Regions from separate parts of the Mesorhizobium argentiipisi genome, predicted to be linked through region 1. Evidence: predicted binding sites of a transcription regulator. Region 1 holds the regulator's gene; each other region holds the start of a gene.
What was found. Region 1 encodes LexA, which represses DNA repair genes until DNA is damaged. Its sites were predicted from a motif close to TGTTCNNNNTGTGTTCNG; they were not measured.
Positions count from the first base shown of each region.

Region 2: a site for LexA is predicted at 780-797, ahead of parE (DNA topoisomerase IV subunit B). Genes of this name have one in related genera too.
Region 3: a site for LexA is predicted at 1,327-1,344, ahead of O7A05_RS29730 (ImuA family protein). Genes of this name have one in related genera too.

Region 1 covers NZ_JAPYKO010000007.1:188,428-190,695, forward strand. Annotated here, with positions in the region: gene O7A05_RS13255 (ComEC/Rec2 family competence protein) at 1-926, shown strand, start outside; gene lexA (transcriptional repressor LexA) at 966-1,706, opposite strand; gene O7A05_RS13265 (molybdopterin molybdotransferase MoeA) at 1,824-2,268, opposite strand, start outside.
Region 2 covers NZ_JAPYKO010000010.1:44,523-46,790, reverse strand. Annotated here, with positions in the region: gene cpaB (Flp pilus assembly protein CpaB) at 1-607, opposite strand, end outside; gene parE (DNA topoisomerase IV subunit B) at 863-2,268, shown strand, end outside.
Region 3 covers NZ_JAPYKO010000034.1:31,178-33,445, forward strand. Annotated here, with positions in the region: gene O7A05_RS29725 (DUF6504 family protein) at 1-370, opposite strand, end outside; gene O7A05_RS29730 (ImuA family protein) at 312-1,304, opposite strand; gene O7A05_RS29735 (metallopeptidase family protein) at 1,488-1,925, shown strand; gene O7A05_RS29740 (IS110 family RNA-guided transposase) at 2,107-2,268, opposite strand, start outside.

The DNA.
Region 1 (2,268 bases):
GGCATTTTCAGCGCGTCTCGCCACTAAGCCTGCTCGCCAATCTGGCGGTCATGCCCATCGTCTCGCTGATCGTCATGCCGTTCGCGGTGTTGAGCGCGCTGGCCATGCCCTTCGGCTTCGACGGGCCGTTCCTCTATGTGATCGGCAAAGGCCTGACGGCAATGATCGCCATCTCGGCATGGATCTCCGAGCGCTCACCGGTGGACGCCGTCGGGCTGATCTCGATCCAGTCGGTGCTGCTGGCGACGATCGCGCTGGTCATCGCGACGATGGCCACCACCTGGCTAAGGCTTGCCGCCGTTCCCTTCGCGCTCGCCGCGCTGCTGGCCATTCCGCATGTCCGCACGCCGGACGTGCTCATTTCCGAAGACGCGCATCTGGTGGCGATGCCGATCGGCGGCGGCGAGCTTGCCGTCAATCGCGCACGCTCCAACGAGTTCACCACCGACAACTGGAAACGGGCGCTGAAAGCGGAGGACATCGTGCCGCCGGAGACGTTCGACAAAGATGCGATGGACATCGCCGACCCCGTCGACCTGCCGCCCGGCTCGCCCTTCTACTGCACAGGTGATCTCTGCATCGGCCGGCATCCATCCGGCGCCATCGTCGCGCTCGCCAAAAACCGCGACAGCGCCCGGCCGGCCTGCGGCTTCGCCGACCTCATCGTCATCAACGACGCCACGGCCTACAATCCCTGCCGCGATCCGCGCGTGCTTGTCGTCACCAAGCGGCAACTGGCGCGCGACGGCAGCGCCGCTGTTTTCTTCGATGCGCAATCGTCAACCGCGCGGCCAACTATTCGCTACGCGGTCGAAGAACCATATCGACCCTGGCACGAGCAGCGGAAATACGCGCGCGAGGCGAGGGGCCTGCCACCCTATCAACGCCCGGAAAAGCCGGCGGCCGCGCCGCAGCCGACAGAATAATGTCACGCAAGGCCGGTGAAAGCTGCTACGCAGTTCTGCTCAATAACGGCGGATCAGCCCGACAAGTTTGCCCTGAACCTTGACCCGGTCCGGTCCGAAGATTCGGGTTTCGTAGGCAGGGTTGGCCGCCTCCAGCGCGATCGAGGCACCCTTGCGGCGGAAGCGCTTGAGCGTCGCTTCCTGGTCGTCCACCAGCGCCACCACGATCTCGCCCGGGCTTGCCGTGTTGGCATTGCGGATGATGACGGTATCGCCGTCGAAAATACCCGCCTCGATCATCGAGTCGCCCTTGACCTCCAGCGCATAATGCTCGCCGCCCGCGATCATGTCCGGCGGCACTGTGATCGAATGCGTCTGGTGCTGGATGGCGTCGATCGGCACGCCGGCGGCGATGCGGCCCATCACCGGAATGGACACGGCGGAGCCGGCATCGTCGTCATTGCTTGGCGCCGGGGTGCGCGACGGCGCCGCCGGCTTCACCTGACGGCTGAGATTGTTCTGGCCCAGGCTGCCCTGGATGACGCTCGGCGAAAACTTCTTCGCCGCATTGAGGCCGGGGGCGATCGAGTCGGGCAGACGCAGCACTTCCAGCGCGCGCGCCCGGTTCGGGAGCCGGCGAATGAAGCCGCGTTCCTCCAGCGCCGTGATCAGCCGGTGGATGCCAGACTTGGAGGCGAGGTCGAGCGCTTCCTTCATCTCGTCGAAAGACGGCGGAATCCCGCTTTCCTTCAGCCTTTCGTGGATGAACATCAGAAGTTCATGTTGTTTGCGCGTCAGCATGGCGGCCCCCACGGGTTCTGAAACCAGAATCAGAAAAAACAAACCCAGAACAAACACTATCTGTTCCAGTTGTGTTCCGCAACCGTTTAAAGTTTAGTGAATTTGTTGACGTTTTGTTCAGCGTAACATCAGCACGCTGCATTCGGCGCCAGTCTCTGCAGCCGGCGCGAAGGGCTCGCGCACGATCAGGCCGTTGGCCTCGGCGAGCATTCTGAGCATCGAGGAGTCCTGGATGCCGAAGGGAGTCGCGATCAGGGCGCCGGCTTCCTCGCGCACGGAGGCGCGCACATAGTCCTGCCTGACGTCGTTGGCCTGCATCGCGGCGCCCAACCGGGCCGTTCGCAGGTCCTGCCGGTGGTCGCGGCCGCCGAGCCGGGCAAGCATCGGCTTCAGGAAGAGTTGCGAGCAGACGATGCTGGCTACCGGATTGCCGGGCAGGCCGATGCAGCGGATATTGCCAAGCCGGCCAAACATCAGCGGTTTGCCGGGGCGCATGGCGATCTTCCAGAAATCGAGCTTCATGCCTTCGCCGGTCAGAACGTCGTGGATCAGGTCGTGATCG
Region 2 (2,268 bases), on a different contig from region 1:
TGGCGACTTGCGGCTCGGTCTTGCGCTCGTCGGCGCCCTGCCCGACCGAAAGCACCTTGACGTCGGCGACGACGACCTCGGACGTCACCGTCGAGCCGGCAGCCCCTTGAGCATTCTTGGATACTTCCTGGATATCGCCAGCGTCGCGCGTCAGGACGACGTCGACGCGGTCTCCCGGCGTGATGAAACCACCGACGCCGGCGATCTCGTCGGTGCGGATGGTGACGGCCCGCATTCCCGGCGACAGCATGTTGGAAAGGGTGGCGCGCCCGTTCGGTCCCGACAGTTTGGTGAGCAAGACCGGTTCGTTGACCTCGATCGGCGACAGCACGACCCGGCTGCCGTCGGCGAGCAGCTTGTCGATGGTCGGGAAGGCACCTTGCGGCACGGAATCCTGCGGCCACGGAATCTCGGCGAGCTGCGGTCGGCCGAGCTCCATGCCGTAGCGCAGCGGCGCTTGAGCCACCACGATGGTCTTGAACTCGACCTTGGGCTGCTGCGGCGCCACGACGACCTTGACCTCTGGTTGAGCCTTCGCCTGGCTTTTGACCCAGAAATCCGCGGCAAAGATCGAGATCGCGCCGAAAACGGCGGCGATGCCGATCATGGTTATGGCCCTGCCCCTCACAATGGAATCCCTGACGCCCGTGGTCTTTTGTTGGTTGGGCCTCACGCTAGGCGTTAATGTTAAAGAATCAGGAATCCCGCGACCCGCCGACCGCCCTATTTCGGCCGGCTTGGTTATCGAATGGTTTTGGAATAAGAGACAGTTTGAATCCCTGAACGGAACAGGAACTCGTTCGCCCGCCAAAAGCGTGGCAGTATCCACGAATGATTCGCATTACCGGACGCTAGGCCTCGCATGGACGACAACAACGACCTCTTCGGCAAGATGGAAAAGCCGGCACAGCAAGTGCGCGCGCCCTCGCGGCCCGCCGATCCGCTGGTGCAGGCCGCGAAGCGTTCCACCGCCACCCGCGACGGCAGCGAAAGCTACAGCGCCGCCGATATCGAGGTGCTGGAAGGGCTCGAGCCGGTGCGCCGCCGTCCGGGCATGTATATCGGCGGCACCGACGACAAGGCGATGCATCACCTGTTCGCCGAGGTCATCGACAATTCGATGGACGAAGCGGTGGCCGGCCATGCCACCTTCATCGACGTCGAGCTTTCCGCCGACGGATTCCTGACCGTCACGGACAACGGCCGCGGCATCCCGGTCGACCCGCATCCGAAATTCAAGAAGCCGGCGCTCGAGGTCATCATGACCACGCTTCATTCGGGCGGCAAGTTCGACTCCAAGGTCTACGAGACCTCTGGCGGCTTGCACGGCGTCGGCGTCTCGGTCGTCAACGCGCTGTCCGATCATCTCGAGGTCGAGGTCGCGCGGGGTCGCCAACTTTACCGCCAAAGATTCTCCCGCGGCGTCCCGGTCAGCGGGCTCGAGCACCTCGGCGAGGTCCACAACCGTCGCGGCACGAAGACCCGCTTCCATCCCGACGAGCAGATTTTCGGCAAGGGCGCCGCCTTCGAACCGGCGCGGCTTTACCGCATGACGCGCTCGAAGGCCTATTTGTTCGGGGGCGTCGAGATCCGCTGGACCTGCGATCCGTCACTGATCAAGGACAAGGACAAGACGCCGGCCAAGGCCGAGTTCCATTTCCCCGGCGGCCTTAAGGATTATCTCAAGGCGACGCTGGGCGACGAATTCCAGGTCACGCGCGAGGTTTTCGCCGGGAAGAGTGACAAGCAGGGCGGCCACGGTTCGCTCGAATGGGCCGTCACCTGGTTCGGCGGCGATGGTTTCCTCAACTCTTACTGCAACACCATTCCGACCCCCGAAGGCGGCACGCATGAGGCGGGCTTCCGCAACGTGCTGACGCGCGGACTGCGCGCCTATGCCGATCTCATCGGCAACAAGCGCGCCTCGATCGTCACCACCGACGACGTGATGATTTCTGCCGCAGGCATGCTGTCGGTATTCATCCGCGAGCCGGAATTCGTCGGCCAAACCAAGGACAGGCTGGCGACGATCGAGGCGATGCGCATCGTCGAGAACGCCATCCGCGATCCGTTCGACCATTGGTTGGCCGACAATCCGCAGGAAGCCTCGAAGCTCCTCGACTGGGTCATCGCGCGCGCCGACGAGCGCGTTCGGCGCCGCCAGGAGAAGGAAGTCTCGCGCAAGAGCGCGGTGCGCAAGCTGCGCCTTCCGGGCAAGCTCGCCGATTGCACACAGAACGCCGCAGCCGGCGCCGAGATCTTCATCGT
Region 3 (2,268 bases), on a different contig from region 1:
GCGCCGCCGCCCAGGCGGCGCCCGGCGTCGAGGCCAGCCCGGCGCGGACATCGAAGCCCTGCTGAAAGAAGCGGGTGAGGATCTCGTCCTGCATGGCGCGCTCGCCGCCGAACAGATGCGTGCAGCCGGTGACGTCGAGGAACAGCCCGTCCTCGCCGTCGATCGCCACCAAAGGCGTGTAGCGGTCGCACCAATCGGCAAGGCCTTCGAGCAGGCGGCGGTCGGCTTCCGCATCGGCCTCCACCACATCGATCGAAGGGTGCATGGCGCGGGCATCGGCAATGCCCATGCCGCGCTTCAGCTTCAGCGCCTCAGCCCGCTCGTCGAGGGCTGCGATGCGCTGGGTGTTGTTGTCGCGATGGCTGATCACCAGAGGCAGGTGATGCGAGGACCGGGAACGCCAGGACCGCCCCAGACGCTGGCGCAGGATCCGCTCCGCGGCCAGATGCGGGAACCACAGCGACAGAATTCTCTGTTCTTTCTGCAAAAGCGTGCTCATCGGGGTTCCACTCCAGTGTGAATTGTCCGGGCAGGGCCGTGCGGCTCTTGCCGATATCGATTTTGAAAGCGGGGCGGCCGATCGAGCCGGCGAGCGGCCCGGCGACCGTCTCGCGGCTTGCCGAAGGTGCTGCCGAAACGATGAGGCGCACCGGGGCGGCGGTGGGATCGGTCTCGCCGGCCTGGCGCAGCAAAAGCAGCGGACGGCCGGCATTCCGGGCGCGGGCGTGGAGCCGGCGCGTGGCGGTGAGGTCGAGAAGCCGCGGACTGCCGCGGATTTCGAGGATGACCGCGGCGAAGGCGGTCATGCGGGCCGCCTCCTCGGCGATCCAGAGCGCGTCGAGCAGTTTCGGCGCCTCGGAAAACAGCAATTGCTCCGGCTCGATGCCGAACAGGGCGTGAAGGCCCCTGGCATAGGGCAGGCCGGCCTCGTGAAAGATTTCCGCCGTGCCGACCCAGAGAATCGGCAAGCCCTGCTTCTCCTTGAGGACCAGGCTTATGAGCGAGAGCGCGAAACCGGCGACGGCACCGGCATCGCGGGTCTCCAGGCCATGGATTTCGCTGAGCGCCGCCTTGGGCAGGCCGCCGCCAAGGGCGGTGTCGAGACGATCGATGCCGGTATGCAGGAAGGCATCCGCCGAAGCCACGGCAAGACCGCGCCGGACAATCGTCATATCCGACTTGGCGATATCGTCGGGCGCGCTTCCCGCAGGCGCCTGCAGGCGCTCGGGCAGCGTTCCCTCGATCTTCGCGATCTGGCGGCGCAGGGCAAAAACAGTTTCCCGCGCCACGGCGCTTATCGCCATGACGTTCACTTCCGGCAGCAGTTGTTCCTGTTATGTTCTTATAGATTCCAGAGGCGACCGGAAGAGTCAAGCAGACTCGCAAGGAATTTATTCCTTCGCCTTTTACCCTGAAAGCGAACGGCCAGCCGGCCCATTTGCCTCTATCGGCGCGAAAGCCTATATGCCGGGATCAAAGGACAGTTCATGGCCCGCATCTACAAGACACGCAGCTGGCACGACCAGCTTTCTCCGTCGATGGACGAGATGGAGTTTCTGGCGCTGGAGACCTACGCCCATCTGCCGGACGAGTTCCGCAAGCTCACCGGCGAGATCATCATCCAGATCGCCGAGTTCCCGACCGACGAGATCATGGACGACCTGTCGCTGGAGACGCCCTTCGATCTGCTCGGCCTGTTCGAGGGACGCGGCATCGCCGAGCGCTGGAACCCACAGACCGGCGAGGGCCCGAATCGCGTCACGCTCTACCGCCGCGCCATCCTCGACTACTGGGCCGAGAACGAGGAGACGCTGGGCGACATCGTCACCCATGTGCTGATCCACGAGATCGGCCACCATTTCGGCCTGTCGGACGACGACATGGAGCGGATCGAGGAGGCGGCCGAGCAGGCGGCGCCGGGCTGAGTGCGCACCACCCTAGGGCGAAGCAAGGAGCGAAGCGACGCGCGTAGACCCTAGGATCCATGCCATTCCATCAACACCAAGCCCGCGGTGCAGAACGGAACGCTTGCCCGACACCCGCAAACGTCCCCTATATTCTGACTCGCTGCGCCTTTCGGCTCAGGTAACGGCATGGCAACTGTGTTCACACGAATGCGGTTTTGTCGCGCATGATGGCGTTGAGGACGACCAGGAGCTTCCTTGCGACGGCGATGATAGCCAGTTTCTTGGAGCCTGACCGGGCTGCAAGTGCGGTGTAGAAGGTCTTGAAGCGCTCACAGGTTCGAATGGCCGTGAGGGCTGCCAT